One region of the Sulfitobacter sp. EE-36 genome, then DNA from elsewhere that is predicted to be linked to it. Evidence: riboswitches for the same ligand, from Rfam matches in the RefSeq annotation. Region 1 holds a riboswitch; the other holds the start of a gene.

Region 1 (7,554 bases):
TTGCCGTCGCCCTGATCGGTGTGGAAGTGGAACTTGACCCAGAACTTTTCACCCTCGGCGTTGACCAGCGAATAGGTGTGGCTGGAATACCCGTTCATCTCGCGCCAGTTTTTCGGAATGCCACGGTCGCCCATAAGATAGGTCACCTGATGCGCGCTTTCGGGCGAGAGCGTCCAGAAATCCCACTGCATATCGTGGTCGCGCATGTTGTTATCCGCACGGCGCTTCTGGCTGCGGATGAACTGCTGGAACTTGATCGGATCGCGGACAAAGAAGATCGGGGTGTTGTTGCCGACCATGTCAAAGATGCCTTCGTCGGTGTACATCTTGATCGAGAAGCCGCGCGGGTCGCGCCATGTATCCGGGCTGCCGCGTTCGCCTGCAACGGTCGAAAACCGCATCACCACATCGCATTTCGCGCCGGGCTGGAAGATATTCGCCATCGTGTACTTCGACACGTCTTGCGTCGTCTCGAAGGTGCCAAATGCGCCCGAGCCTTTGGCGTGGGGCTGGCGCTCTGGAATACGTTCACGGTTAAAATTCGCCATCTGTTCAAGCAGATAGTGGTCATTCAGCACGATGGGGCCATCGGGGCCAACGGTCAGCGAATGTTCATCGCTTTGAACGCGAATGCCGGCGTCTGTGGTTGTGGGAGGGGTTTGCTTCTTGTCGGTCATCTGTAGCTACTCCTTCAGGGTCCACAGGCAAAACCTGTAGCGTGACGGATGGTTCCCGACCAAATGCGTAAGGAGTTGAATAGAAGTGTGGCCGCTTGGCGCGCTTAATGGGTCGCCGTGTGAAAGCGGATCACCTGCGCGTTATCCGCCGGATCGACAAGGAAATGCCCGCAGACGCCAAAGACCTCGCGCAGTAGGGTTTCGGTCATGATCTCGGAGGGGGTGCCGATGGCGCGCAGCTTGCCATCTTGCAAGACGCAGATCCGGTCGCAAAGGGTGGCTTGGTTCAGGTCGTGCAGGGCGATGATCGCCGTTGTCGGCAAGCGCTGGATCAGCTCAAGGATCGAAAGCTGGTGGCGGATATCCAGATGGTTCGTCGGCTCGTCCAGCAGCAGCACTTGCGGCCTTTGGGCCAGTGCACGGGCGATATGCACGCGCTGTTGTTCACCGCCCGACAGCGTGTGCCAGTGTCGGTCGCCAAACCCCGACAGATCCACATCCGCCAGCGCCTGCGTGACGATGGCGTCGTCCCCTGCGCTCCACCCGCGCAGGGCGGACAACCACGGGGTGCGGCCCAGTTCAACGGCATGGCGCACGGTGATGCGATCTGCGGTATCGGCGTGTTGTTCAACCAGGGCCAGTCGCTGCGCGATATCGCGCTGGCGCATCTTTGCAAGCGGTGCGCCGTCCAGCTCGACCCGCCCGCGCGAGGGTTTCTGAATACCGGCAAGCATATGCAGCAACGTGGATTTGCCCGACCCGTTCGGCCCGATCAGCCCCAGCTTTTCGCCCGGACGCAAGGACAGGGACACGTCATTGACGATGGCGCGGTTGCGCACCCGCCAGCCCAGTTCGTGACAGGACAGAATCATGGCGACGTCCTTTTGCCAATCAGGATCAGTGCAAAGACGGGCGCGCCGACCAAAGCGGTCACCACGCCGATGGGCAGCACTTGGCCCGGTACGATCACTCGCGAGATCACATCGGCAAAGACCAGAAACACCGCCCCCGCCAGTGCGGAAGCAGGCACAAGGATCGCATGACGGTGCCCCACGACGATGCGCATGGCATGGGGGATCACCAGCCCGACAAAGCCGATCGCACCCACCACCGAGACCATCACCGCCGTGACCAGCGCCGCCGTACCGATCAGCAGCAGCTGCACGCGGCGCACCGGAATGCCCAAGGACGCGGCGCTGTCGCTGCCGAAGGTAAAGGCATCCAGCGCGCGGGCGTGCCACAGACAGGCCAGCAGACCGATCATCGCCGCGGGCAGGGCGCTTAGTACATCGGGCCAGCGCACGCCCGACATATTCCCCAAAAGCCAGAACATGATGGCACGGGCCTGTTCGGCATTGGCCGATTTCGTGATCATCAGCGCGGTCAGGGCGTTGAACATCTGGCTGCCCGCAATACCGGCCAGCACGATCACGCCCGCGGCCCGCAGGCCCACACCGCCCCCCGCCGCCTGCGCCAGCAAGGCGACAAAAGCGAAAGCCACCAGCGCCCCGCTGAACGCACCGATAGACAGCGAGATGGCACCACCCCCCAGCCCGAGGATGGTCACTGCAACAGCACCCGTGGACGCCCCCGCAGAGATGCCCAGCAGATAGGGATCCGCCAGTGCATTGCGCAGCAGTGCTTGCAACACGACGCCCGACAGCGCCAGACCGGCGCCACAGCACATCGCCACCACGGCCCGCGCCATGCGGTAGTTCCACACGATGCCCTCGTCGATCTTGTCCACCGCATAGCCCGCGTTCAGCGCCTTGTTGGCCAGCACCTTCAGCACCACCAGCGGCGGGATAGAGACCTCGCCGATGGCCGCACCAAATAGCAGTGCGGCCAGCAGCACCGGCGGGATGATCACCCACCAGTGCCACTGCGGCCTGCGCATCACAGAGCGGTCGATTGCGGTCATTCGGCCAGATCGAAACCGGACAGCGCGTCAGCCATCGTTTCCAGCGCATAGATCGCACGCACGGTGGGGTCCATCGCATGGGCGTCCATGGTGATGATGCGGCCCTCTTTCACCGCGGTCATCTCGCGGGCGACGGGGTCGTTCATCAGGAAGTCGCGCTTTTTCTCGATGTCATCCGCGGGGAAGCGGCGACGGTCCATTTTGGCAAGCACGATGAAGGTCGGGTCGGATTTCGCCAGAGTCTCCCATCCGACCAGCGGCCATTCCTCGGCCGAGGTCACGACGTTTTCAACGCCAAGCTTGTCCATCATATAGGCGGGCACACCCTGTTGACCTGCCACATAAGGGTCCGCCGCCATCTCGGACGACGAGAACCAGAACAGCGCCGAGGTGCCTTGCGGCAGGTTCAGCGATTTGGCTTTCTCGACCGCCTTTGCCTCGCGCGATTGCAGGTCTGCCAGCAGCGTGGCACCGGCGTCTTGCGCGTTGTAGATGCGGGCGAGCTCTTCGATGCTGGTATACAACTGCTGGGTCGTGAACAGTTCAGATCGCGTGCCGTCCGCGCCGACAGAGTTATCCTTGGCCGCGCAATCGGTGGGCATCACATAGGTTGGCACGCCCACCTCGTGAAAGCTGTCGCGGGTGCCGACCATACCTTCGGGGCCGACGTGCCATTCATACATCACGGTGACCAGATCGGGGCGTTTGCCCAACACGCTTTCAAAGCTGGGATCGTTGTCCGCCAACCGTTCAATCGCATCGTTCGTCTCTTTGAACTCTGGCAAAACGGGGCTGAACCAGACAGAGGTTCCCGCGATCCGGTCCTGCTGGCCCAGCAGATACAGGATCTCTGTCGTGGATTGCCCGATGGTCACGGTGGTCTGGGGTGCCGCGTCAAAGCTGAGCGTATGGCCGCAGTTGTCGATCGTCAGCGGATAGTCTGTCTCTGCGCCAAGCGCGGTGCTGCCCGCAAGGCTCGCAATTAGGGTCAGGCTGGAAAAAAATGGTTTCATATCAAGGGCTCCGGTTGGTCCGATGCCGGGGTCTTTGAATAGAAAGAGAAGGGGCCAGCCAAACGGCGCGCGGGCGCATTTTGGTCTGCGCGTAAGGTAAGATCCGGTCCCATCATCATCCTCTCCCGAGCAACCCCGCCCGGTGTTTCAGGTTCAGTGTCGGCAGGTCTCCTGACTGACGGATCGCGGCTGTCCCCGCCTTCCCGGACCTTTAGGCCCAGTGGCATGATGGAGGTAGCTCACCGTCTACAGTTGCGGGGGCAGTTCCGGTTCATCCACACCAAAGGGCGGATGGCGAATTCCCTATTATTTCCCGAAGGAAACCGACCCGGTTTCGATGACAGTTGTCCGCCCACCCGTCAAGTTGCGTTTTTGCGGTCGTCATCGCGTGACAAAGGCAAATAACGCAGGCCACGGTTCCGCAGAACGGACGAGAGGCAAATAACAAACGGATGGAAAACCAAGTGGCAGCCCGTAGGGGAGTCGAACCCCTCTTTTCAGGTTGAAAACCTGACGTCCTAACCGATAGACGAACGGGCCACTTAACTTGTGAGCGCTTCTTTAGGCAAAGCCATCGGCGGGCGCAAGTGCAAGCCGCATGAGAAAGCGGGGAAATACGGCAAAAAAATCACAGATTTTGATGCCGTATTCAAAGGGGCGTATGGCGAGAGGGGATCGTCGCGTGAAAGGCGCGCCGCGCGCGGGATGAGGGCGCGCGTTTCCCTTAGATTTCCCAGTGAAAACCTGTCGCTTTTTCGGAGACGGTCCAGAGTTTCTCCATCACGGGTTTGTCGTAGGCATGGGGGTTCAGCGTGCCTTTGCCAACGGGCCCTCCGGTTTGCAGCCATCCGGTCGGGCCATAAAGCGCGCGCTGCGCCAACCCGTCTTCGGTCGCGCACATGACCTCGGGATACGCGCCTTTTTCGGCGGATTGCACCATTGGCGTCTTGCTCATCATCCACCAGGTGACCCGTGTGAAAAGCCCGCCGCTTGTGCTGATCAGCGAGGTCGCCGACGCGCCGGGGTGGCAGACGTATACCTCAACGCGGCTGTCGGTGGCTTTCAGCCGGTCCTGAAGCTCATAGGCAAACATCATCTGCGCCAGCTTGCTTTGGCTGTAGACCGCGTTGGCGCTATAGTTCTTGTCCCAGTTCATGTCGTCGAACTGGATCGTCTTGATCCCCATGTTGTACCCGAGGCTGGACACCACAACGATCCGGCCCGCGCTTTCCTGAATGCGATCAAACAGCATCCCGCACAGCAGGAAGTGCCCATAGTGGTTGGTGCCAAGCTGGCTTTCGAACCCGTCAACGGTCAGCTGTTGTGTCGGCACCTGCGCGATGGCAGCGTTGCAGATCAGCGCGTCAATCCGGGGAACGGTGCTTTGCACCTCTTCAGCCGCGGCGCGCACGCTGGCCAGATCAGACAGATCCATCCGCACAAAGCTCACCTCGGCGTTGGGACCGAACGTGTCCTTGAGCGTTTTTACCGCGGCGATGGACTTATCGGCGTTGCGGTTCAGCATGACGACTTTTGCCCCCTTGGACAGCAGGATGCGCGTGGCCTGAAAGCCCGCACCGGCGGTCGTGCCGGTGATGAGATATGTTTTCCCCTTGAGCGATCCAAGGCGATCAGGTGTCCAGCCTTTGGGTCCGAAAGTCGTGTCCTTCATCGTCATGTTCCTTTTCGATGTCAGCGCGGCAGCGATGCGCGCTGTGTTTGGTGTTGAAGGGTAAATAGCTCTCGGCTGTCTCTCAAAACAGGCGAGATCGTCGCGAATACTTGCCTGATTGTATCACGCGCTTGCGAAAGGCTGATGTGACGCAGTAGATCGCCCTCATGAGCAAAGACCAGATCAGACAGCTAATCCAGAACAACGCGACCCAAGAGGGGCTGACGGGAACCGGCATTGACGGGGTGCGCCTGTTTCGGGCCACGCAGGCGATTCCGTGCGTGCCGGCGGTCTATGAACCCAGCGTTATTGCTATCGTCAGCGGGGCGAAAGAGGCCGTGCTGGACGGGCACAGGTACATCTATGACGACAGCCGATATATGTGCTGCCCGATGTCGATGCCGGTGAAGGCCGGCACGCCGACCGCCTCTGCCGAAAGCCCGCTCTACGGGGTTATCATTTCGCTCGATAAGCGGATGATGACAGAACTGTCGATGGAGATGGAAAATACCGGCAATGTGATTCCCGAGGTCAAAGGCGGTTTGCGCGCGCAGGGGATCAGGCTGGCCGCTTGGGATGATGCCTTTGCCGACGCGCTGCTGCGTTTGCTGCAATTGGGTGGCAATCCGGCAGATACGGCGATCCTTGGTGAGGCACGGCTGCGCGAGCTTTATTACGCGATCCTGAAGGGGGAGGCAGGGAGTTTTGCCAGACAGGCCTTCGGCGCGGGCAATGCGATTGCACGGTCGATCGCGCATGTATCCTCTCACCTGGACGCGCCGATCTCCATCGATGATATGGCGTCCCGCGCCGGGATGAGCCGCGCCGCCTTTCACCGCAAGTTCAAACAGGTGACGACGATGGCCCCGATCCAGTTTGTCAAATCCATGCGGCTCAATAATGCGGCGATGAAGATCGCAGGCGGCATGTCCGTGAATGAAGCGGCGGTTGATGTGGGATACGTCAGCCCGTCGCAATTCAGTCGCGAATTCAGGCGGATGTACGGGCAATCACCGCGCCAATGGGCGGATGCCCAGCAGTTTCCGGTTGAAATGGGCCAATAAGGGGCTGCCAGCGCCTGTACGTTGGCAACCTCTTATCACGCATCTGGTGGTATGATCAGACGTCTACAACCACCTTGCCGATGGCCTGCCCGCTGGTCAGGCGGTCATAGGCCCCGCCCACCGTATCAAGGCCGAATCTCTGGTCATCAAGCAAGGGCTTCAGCGCCCCTGCGTCCACAATCTCTGCCAGTTTGGTCAGGATCTCCCCCGTGCTTTGCACGGCCTTGGTTGGCAAGCATTGGAAGCAGCATAAAGATGATATGCAGCGACAGCCCTTTGAAGTGCGCAGGGGACAGGTCGATTTCCAGCAGCCCAACGGTCGACGCGATATGGGCGTTCAGGGCGGCGGCCTCGAACGTCGCGTCGCCACCCTAGGCGGTAAGGCTCATGGCTTTCATGGTGGTCATCCTCGCGTGTGTCTGAGGTCCACCTAAAGACTGCCGTGATTTATCTAATCGACCTAATTTTGAGCTCAGTTTTCTGATTATGGATGTAATAGGCGCGCCGCAAACCGCCGTCAGAGATATCAGGGCTTAGCCGTCCAGCCCGCCGCGCTAGATCAAACAGCGCAGAAACAACGGCAAACACATCTCGCCCAAGATCAGGTCGCATTGTCTTTAGAATGTCGGGTAAGGGTACAAGTGGCAGCCCGTAGGGGAGTCGAACCCCTCTTTTCAGGTTGAAAACCTGACGTCCTAACCGATAGACGAACGGGCCACTTAGCTTGTGAGCGCTTCTCTAAGGAATGCGGCGCAGGCGCGCAAGCAGAAATCGAAAGAAAATGAAAAATTTTTACGCAGGTGCCGCATCTTCCAGACGCAGCTGCACCGACTGTCGGCCCCGCCAGGTATTGATGTCCAGACGGCCCGCCAGATGGAACCGTGCACCACCGTGGTTTTCCAGCGCCGGACCAAGCGGGCCGTCAAATGCACCAAAGGCGATGGCGTCCATTTTGGTGTTGTTGCCGTCGCCGAAACTGATCTTGAGGTGGCTTTCACCCACCCGCTTGGCAAAGCGGATCTGCATGTCGGCAAAGGCATATCGCGGGGCAGGGGCACCGGCCCCGAAGGGGCCTGCCTGTTCCACTTGCTGCGCCAGTTCCACCGTCGCGGTGGCGGGCATCAACATGCCGTCCAGCTTCAGGTCTGCCGCGCCGGCCAGATGCGCGCCCTGCTTGGCCAGTAGCTCTGACAGCCGCGCCATGGCG
Region 2 (7,554 bases), 390 kb from region 1:
AGACCAAAGAGCGTTGCAAATACGGCGAGAATGTCGATCACGTGACCGGGCCAACCCCAGACGCGTTCCCCCAGGATCGGGTAAAAGGCAGAGCGGATGGTCAGGGGAAGACCCTTGTTATAGCTGAACAGCGCCAGCGCCAGACCCACAACGGCATATATCGCCCAGGGGTGCAGGCCCCAGTGGTAGATCGTGGCCGCCATACCCAAACGAACCGCTTCGGCCTGATCGCCCGCGGCCGCGCCCAAAGGTGCCCAATCGGTGCGCAGGCCGTCTTCGCCAACAGCAGTGCCACCCATGGAGCTCGAGAAATGCGATAGTGGTTCAGAGACGCCATAGAACATCAGACCGATGCCCATGCCCGCCGCGAACAGCATCGAGAACCATCCAAGGTAGGTATAGTCGGGGCTTGCTTCGGCCCCGCCAAGACGCACACGGCCCAAAGGCGTGACGATCAGGAACAGGCAGAACAGCACAAAGATGTTGCCGGCAGAGATAAAGAACCAGTCAAAGCCCTTTGTCACCGACGAGAACAGCCATGTGAACAGCGCGCCAGACTGTTCGGGCAGCGCGAGTGTATAGAATACAAAGGCAACAATACACACACCCGAGATCGCGAAGACCGGGTTGTGAATGTCGAAGCCGAAGGGCCCCACGCTGCCTTCTTTGTTGTCTTGGCCGATCTCGTAATCCGTGTCGATTACGGCAGCGGCCCCGTCGGGTGTCGGGATACCCGGCGACGTTTCATCTGTCATTAGATGCTCTCCATTTTATGTATTTGCGACTAATCATAGCGCAACTCCGACAAAACGACCACCGCTGCGCGGGAAATAAGTAAATGAATATCATGGCTTAGCCCCCGGAAGCGGGCTTGACGCCCCGTTTGCGGGTCGCGGGCTATGCGTTTTTTCCGTGGTTTACCGCGAATCCCCTCTTTGGATTCGCGTGAAACACCGGGGCCGTTCCGCGTGCCACACTGCCCACGCCCGTCTGAACGGAGGGGGCAACCGCACCGCAGAATAGCGCCCTATCCCAAAAGATATGCCGGCCTATCCGTCCATGGCCCCGACCCACCTGCTTGCGCGAATGAAAGCGCGAGCGTCTGCGGTCACCATGGTCCCATGACAAATTTTTTCATCATGGGGGATGATATGAAAGTTACTTGCACACTACCAATTATCGCAACCGCGGCACTTCTGGCCGCTACCACTGTCAGCGCCGAAGGGTTCAGCCTGTCCGGTGCGCGCTCTGCCATGCAAAGCGACATCTCGTTCAACGTCATGCAATCCGCAGGGCAGGGTCAGATCAAGCTGCGCCATAAGGTCCAGCCCAAAGCGCAGGTCCGGTCCAAAACCGTGAGCAGCCGCAGCCGGTCTTTCCAAGAGCTCAGCGGGGTCAGCACGGCCGCGGACCTCAAAAGCCTCATCGCTTGGGCCGAGGCGGGTCCAAAGGGCTATGACGCCGTGCAGTACGGGGCCAAACGGCTGCCGCCACAGCGTCCGACGCAAATGACCATCGGCGAGATCTACCGCTGGATCGACCGCACGCCGGGCCAACCGCATGCCATCGGTCGATACCAATTCATTCCATCCACGCTGCGCAGTCTGGTGCGACAGGCGGGGCTAAGCAAGAATGACCGCTTTACCTCGGCGGTGCAGGACGGGCTGGCGGATATCCTTTTGGTCGATGCGGGGTTTAACGCGTTCAAGAAGGGCAAGATCAGCCGCCACCGCTTTATGGAAAACCTCGCACGTATCTGGGCCGGTTTCCCGACCTCTAACGGGCGGTCCTATTATCACGGCTATGCAGGCAACAAGGCCGTCATCTCGTGGAACGAGTTCGACGCCGTGATGAAGAAGATTTTCGCAACCAAACGCGGCTGATCCCCGCGTTAGGGCTTGTTCCGGGCGGACAGCCGTGGCCCAATGGCCGGGTCTGGTGTCCGCCTCGCGGAAGAATCGGGAAGCTGGTGAAACTCCGGCACGTGCCCAACGCTGTAATGGGGATGGTTTGCGCATAGGCCACTGGAATATTCCGGGAAGGCGCGCGGACCAGACGACCCTAAGTCAGAAGACCGGCCAGACAGTACAGCTTGCCCCGCATGGACAGCGGGATTGGCGCATAAACGTATTGTTGGGGACTGAACAATGCCGATACCCTCTGCGCTGGCACCCGCCGCGCCTTTTTCAGATGCTGAACGCGACGCCGTCTACAAGGCGATCTTTACCCGCCGCGATGTACGCGATCAGTTTTTACCCGATCCAGTGGCCGAGGATGTGTTGCACCGAATACTGACCGCCGCGCATCACGCACCGTCCGTCGGGTTGTCACAGCCGTGGAATTTCATCGTCATCCGCGATCAGGCCGCACGCGATCAGGTCTGGCACGCCTTCAACCGCGCAAATGAAGAAGCCGCACAGATGTTCGAGGGCGCCCGCCAGACAACCTACAGGTCGTTGAAGCTCGAAGGCATCCGCAAGGCACCGGTCAATATCTGCGTGACCTGTGACCGCAGCCGTGGCGGTAAGGTCGTGCTGGGGCGCACCCATAATCAAAGCATGGATCTGTATAGCACCGTCTGCGCGATCCAGAACCTCTGGCTTGCCGCCCGCGCCGAGGGTATCGGAATGGGCTGGGTCAGCGTGTTCCGCGATGCCGATCTGCGTGACCTGCTGAAGATCCCCGACCGGATAGAAATCGTCGGCTACCTGTGTCTGGGCCACGTGGACGAGCTTTACCAGACGCCCGAACTTGAGGTGAAAGGCTGGAGCAAACGGCTCCCCGTGGACGAGATGATCTTTGACGGTACGTGGCAGGGCGACCCGTAGTCACTGCCCGTCCCGCGCACGTTGTCATCTCCCGCAGTGCGGGTAATTTGCGCGGTCAGCGGAACTATGCCGGTTCCCTGACGTTGCCTTTGTGAAGCCAGTGCATCCCGCGTCTGGCACGCAAAGAGGAAGTATTCAAAATGGGCGGTATCATTTATCTCGTTGGTCTTGTGGTCGTGGTTATGGCGGTGCTGTCGCTGGTCGGCTTGGCGTAAGCAAACGCCGGGGAGGCATTTACATGAACACGACACTCACTGAAAAAACTGCCGATGGATCCTATGTCGACTGGCCCGCAATTTTCGCGGGTACCGTTGTCGCTGTGGCGATCGGCCTTTTGCTGACCACCTTCGGCGCGGCACTTGGCCTGTCGTCGATCACGCTGGACGGAACCGACAACTCATCGACGCTTGAACTGGTGCTCACCGCGCTGTGGATGGTGATCACGCTGGTCGCCTCTTATCTGGCCGGTGGTTATATCGCGGGCCGCATGCGCCGCCGCGTCGAGAGCGCTACGGATGATGAAGTCACTGCACGTGACGGGATCAACGGTCTGGTTGTTTGGGGCCTCGGCTCTGTGATCACCGCCGTAATGCTATCAAGCGCGCTGAGCTTTGCAGCCAATACCGCGGGCAATGTTGCTGCGGGTGCAGGCAAAGCAGCTGGTACGGTCGTCGAAGCTGCGGGCTCTGCCGTGGGAGGTGCTGCCTCCGGACTGGCCGATGCGGCGGGTGCTGCAATCCCGGATGAGGCCAAGAATGATCCGACAGATTACCTGTCGAACCAGCTTTTGCGCCCCAATCAGGTCGACCCCCTGACAGCCGATCCCGAGCAACTGGCAGAGCAGACCGCCAGCATCGTCGCCAATATTTACCGCACGGGTGAGGTCAGCGAGGAAGACCGGACCTATCTTGCCGGCGCTGTTGCCGCTCGCACCGATCTGACCCAGGCTCAGGCGAAAGAGCGTGTGGACCAGATCGTGACCCAAGCGCAGGAAGCGCGTCAGGAAGTCGAAGACGCTGTAGCCGCCGCCAAGGCCGAGGCTGAACAGGCCGCAGCAGAAGCGAAAGAAGCAGCGGTTGAGGCTGCGCAAACCGCGCGTAACGCCGGTATCCTGACCGCCTTTGTGCTGGCCGCTGCGTCGCTGATTGCCGGTGTGGCATCCGTTGCAGGGTCGGTCCACGGGGGTCGCCACCGCGATCAGGGCCGTCTGTTTGCCGGTCTGACATATCGCGGCTAAATTGCTTCACGTGAAAATCGAAACCCCGGCGGCGCAAGCGGTCGGGGTTTTCTTCTGCCATCGTGATTCGGGATGTTTCGGGGCAGGGGGCGCTGCGACGCCTTCAGGCGCATCCATGGCACATGCCAAAACCGCAACGCCAGATAAATAAGGCATCAGGGCGAAACGATATGCTTAAAGGGGGGATCTGGTGCTGAAGGGGAGGATTGAACTCCCGACCTCGTCATTACCAATGACGCGCTCTACCACTGAGCTACTCCAGCACTGTGGGCGGGTGATTAGACCCATTCGCAATATGGTGCAAGCGTAATCTGGACCATATCGGTCCGCTGCGCTAGACAATCGACATGTCAAAGGATACCGCCCCACAAAAGCCGCCAAAACCCAATGTATTGCGGGAAGACAGGCTGAAAGCCGCGCTGAAAGCCAATATGGGCCGACGCAAGGCGCAAGCGCGTGCGCGCAGCGACAAAAGCCAAAGCGACGACACGCAAAATAATAACGCGCAGACAGATAACGGGCCGACCGGCCAAACCAAGGAAGGCTGAAGGATGGATTCGATTGTGGTCAAAGGCGGCGGTGCGCTGTCGGGACAAATTCCGATTGCGGGGGCCAAGAACGCCTGTCTGACGCTTATGCCCGCGACCCTGCTGTCCGAAGAGCCGCTGACGCTGACCAACGCGCCGCGCCTGTCCGACATCCGCACCATGACCGAATTGCTGCGGTCCCTGGGGGCAGAGGTGACATCGATGCAGGACGGTCAGGTTCTGGCGATGTCGTGTCATGGCGAGATCAACACGCGCGCCGAATATGACATCGTGCGCAAGATGCGCGCGTCGAACCTTGTGCTGGGGCCGCTGCTGGCCCGCGAAGGGCACGCGCAGGTATCACTGCCGGGCGGCTGCGCGATTGGTGCGCGTCCGATGGATATTCACACCGATGGTCTGGCTCTGATGGGCGCAGAGATCGACTTGCGTGACGGTTATCTGCACGCCAAGGCGCAAGGCGGGGCATTGAAAGGTGCGGTCATCGACTTCCCCTTTGCCTCTGTCGGCGCGACCGAGAACATTATGATGGCTGCGACCTTGGCCAAGGGGACGACGGTGATCAACAACGCCGCGCGCGAGCCCGAGATCGTAGACCTCGCGGATTGCTTGCGTGCTATGGGCGCGCAGATTGATGGCGACGGCACCAGCCGGATCGAGATTCAGGGCGTTGACCGCCTGCATGGGGCCACCCACCGTGTTGTGACCGACCGGATCGAACTGGGCACCTATATGCTCGCCCCTGCGATGTGTGGTGGCGAGGTTGAATTGCTGGGCGGGCGCATCGACCTGCTGTGGGCTTTCTGCGAAAAGCTTGACGCGGCAGGGATCGACGTGACCGAGACGGACAAGGGTCTGAAAGTCGCGCGGCGCAATGGCGTGATCAACGCGGTGAATGTCACGACCGAACCTTTCCCCGGTTTCCCCACCGACCTGCAAGCCCAGATGATGGCGCTGCTGTGTACGGCGGACGGTACCTCGGTGCTGGAAGAAAAAATCTTCGAGAACCGCTTTATGCACGCGCCCGAGCTGATCCGCATGGGGGCCGATATCGAGGTCCACGGCGGCACCGCGACGGTTCACGGCGTCAAAAAGCTGAAAGGTGCGCCGGTCATGGCGACCGATCTGCGCGCATCGATTTCCTTGATCCTTGCCGGTATGGCCGCCGAAGGCGAAACACGCGTCAGCCGTGTCTACCATCTGGATCGCGGGTACGAACATGTGGTGGCGAAACTGCGCGGCGTGGGCGCAAATATTGAACGGATCAAAGACCAATGACCGAAGATGCACGTTTCGAAGACGGGCGCGAAGCCCCGCTGAACCTCGGCGCGCTGGATGCCGATGACCTCAAGGTGATCTCCTCGCTGGCGCAGGATGCTGTATTTCCAGGATCGGAAATGCGCTGGCTGCAAAAAGAGGGGCGCTTTGCCCTGTTGCTGAACCGCGTGCGGTGGGAAGACGCGGGCAAATCGCGCCACGCCCCGGAACGCGTGCAAACAATCTTGATGTTCAGCAACGTGCAGCGCGTGTCCAGCCAGGGCGTGAACAAGGGGGATGCGGATACCATCCTGTCGCTGTTGCAGATCGAATTTACCGAAACCGATGCGCCCTCGGGCGACGTGCTGCTGACCCTCGCGGGGGACGGTGTGATCCGGCTGACGGTCGAAGCGCTGGATGTGACCTTGAAGGATGTGACGCGCCCCTATGTGGCCCCGTCGCGCAAGCTGCCGGAACATCCGGCCTAAGCGTTCTTCCACATACTGTGCCGTGCGGGTCGCCCGTGTGGCATCCCTTCTCAGCCCATTGCACGTTGCAAAGGACATCCGATGCCTCAATTCCTAGACTTCGATCAGCCCGATTTCGAACAGGCGTTCACCGCGCTGCTTTCTGCCAAGCGTGAAGACAGCCCCGACGTGGACGACACGGTGGCCAAGATCATCGCACAGGTGCGGTCCAAGGGCGATGCCGCGGTGATCGAGCTGACCCAGAAGTTCGACCGCATCGCGCTGACCCCCGACACCCTGCGCATCAATGCTGCTGAAGTTGACGCCGCGGTTGCCGAAGTCTCGGACGCGGATCGCACAGCGCTTGAACTCGCTGCGGCGCGTATCCGTGCCTATCACGAGCGGCAGCTGCCCGAGGATGCGCAGTGGCAGGACGACGCCGGTGCCACGCTCGGCTGGCGGTGGAGCGCGGTATCCGCCGCAGGGCTTTATGTGCCCGGTGGTCTGGCAAGCTATCCTTCCTCTGTCTTGATGAACGCGATCCCGGCCAAGGTCGCGGGGGTAGAACGGCTTGCGATGGTCGTGCCCACGCCGGACGGGGTGTTGAACCCGCTGGTGTTGCTGGCTGCGCGGCTGGCGGGCGTTGACGAGATTTACCGCATCGGTGGGGCGCAGGCGGTGGCCGCACTGGCCTATGGCACCGACACGATCCCCCCCGTCGACAAGATCACCGGCCCCGGCAATGCCTATGTCGCTGCCGCGAAACGGCGGGTGTTTGGCAAGGTGGGCATCGACATGATCGCGGGCCCGTCCGAAATTCTCGTGATCGCGGATGGGGACAACGATGCTGACTGGATCGCGCTTGATCTGCTCAGCCAGGCCGAACACGACGAAAGCGCCCAATCGATCCTGATCACCACGGACAAGGCGTTTGGCCGCGCGGTGTCGGATGCTGTGGGTGCGCGGCTGGAAACGCTGGAACGGCGCGCGATTGCGGGCACCAGCTGGCGCGAGAACGGGGCGATCATTACCGTGCCGGATCTGGCGACAGCCGCCAAGCTGAGCAACCGTATCGCGCCTGAACACCTTGAACTTTGCGTCGCGGATGTGGATGCGCTAAGCGCGCAGATCACGCACGCGGGGGCGATCTTCCTTGGTCAATGGACCCCCGAGGCGATTGGCGATTACGTGGGCGGGCCGAACCACGTGCTGCCCACGGC

Evidence for each region. A riboswitch is a leader RNA that binds a small molecule or an ion and turns the genes downstream of it on or off. The one in region 1 is predicted to bind cobalamin.
Region 2: linked by a shared signal. The riboswitch ahead of bluB (5,6-dimethylbenzimidazole synthase) and the one ahead of EE36_RS11835 (ABC transporter substrate-binding protein) in region 1 are both predicted to bind cobalamin.

What each region holds. Positions count from the first base shown of each region.
Region 1 is NZ_CH959310.1:1,921,338-1,928,891, forward strand. Features, by position in the region: gene EE36_RS11820 (catalase) at 1-677, opposite strand, end outside; gene EE36_RS11825 (ABC transporter ATP-binding protein) at 782-1,549, opposite strand; gene EE36_RS11830 (iron ABC transporter permease) at 1,546-2,574, opposite strand; gene EE36_RS11835 (ABC transporter substrate-binding protein) at 2,595-3,611, opposite strand; cobalamin riboswitch at 3,755-3,954, opposite strand; tRNA gene EE36_RS11840 (tRNA-Glu) at 4,077-4,151, opposite strand; gene EE36_RS11845 (SDR family oxidoreductase) at 4,336-5,283, opposite strand; gene EE36_RS11850 (AraC family transcriptional regulator) at 5,451-6,347, shown strand; gene EE36_RS11855 (zinc-binding dehydrogenase) at 6,403-6,582, opposite strand; tRNA gene EE36_RS11860 (tRNA-Glu) at 6,990-7,064, opposite strand; gene recJ (single-stranded-DNA-specific exonuclease RecJ) at 7,140-7,554, opposite strand, start outside.
Region 2 is NZ_CH959310.1:1,530,314-1,537,867, forward strand. Features, by position in the region: gene EE36_RS10010 (BCCT family transporter) at 1-755, opposite strand, end outside; gene EE36_RS10015 (hypothetical protein) at 1,122-1,883, shown strand; cobalamin riboswitch at 1,920-2,098, shown strand; gene bluB (5,6-dimethylbenzimidazole synthase) at 2,148-2,828, shown strand; gene EE36_RS10025 (hypothetical protein) at 3,067-4,065, shown strand; tRNA gene EE36_RS10030 (tRNA-Thr) at 4,254-4,328, opposite strand; gene EE36_RS10035 (hypothetical protein) at 4,413-4,613, shown strand; gene murA (UDP-N-acetylglucosamine 1-carboxyvinyltransferase) at 4,617-5,888, shown strand; gene EE36_RS10045 (DUF2948 family protein) at 5,885-6,355, shown strand; gene hisD (histidinol dehydrogenase) at 6,437-7,554, shown strand, end outside.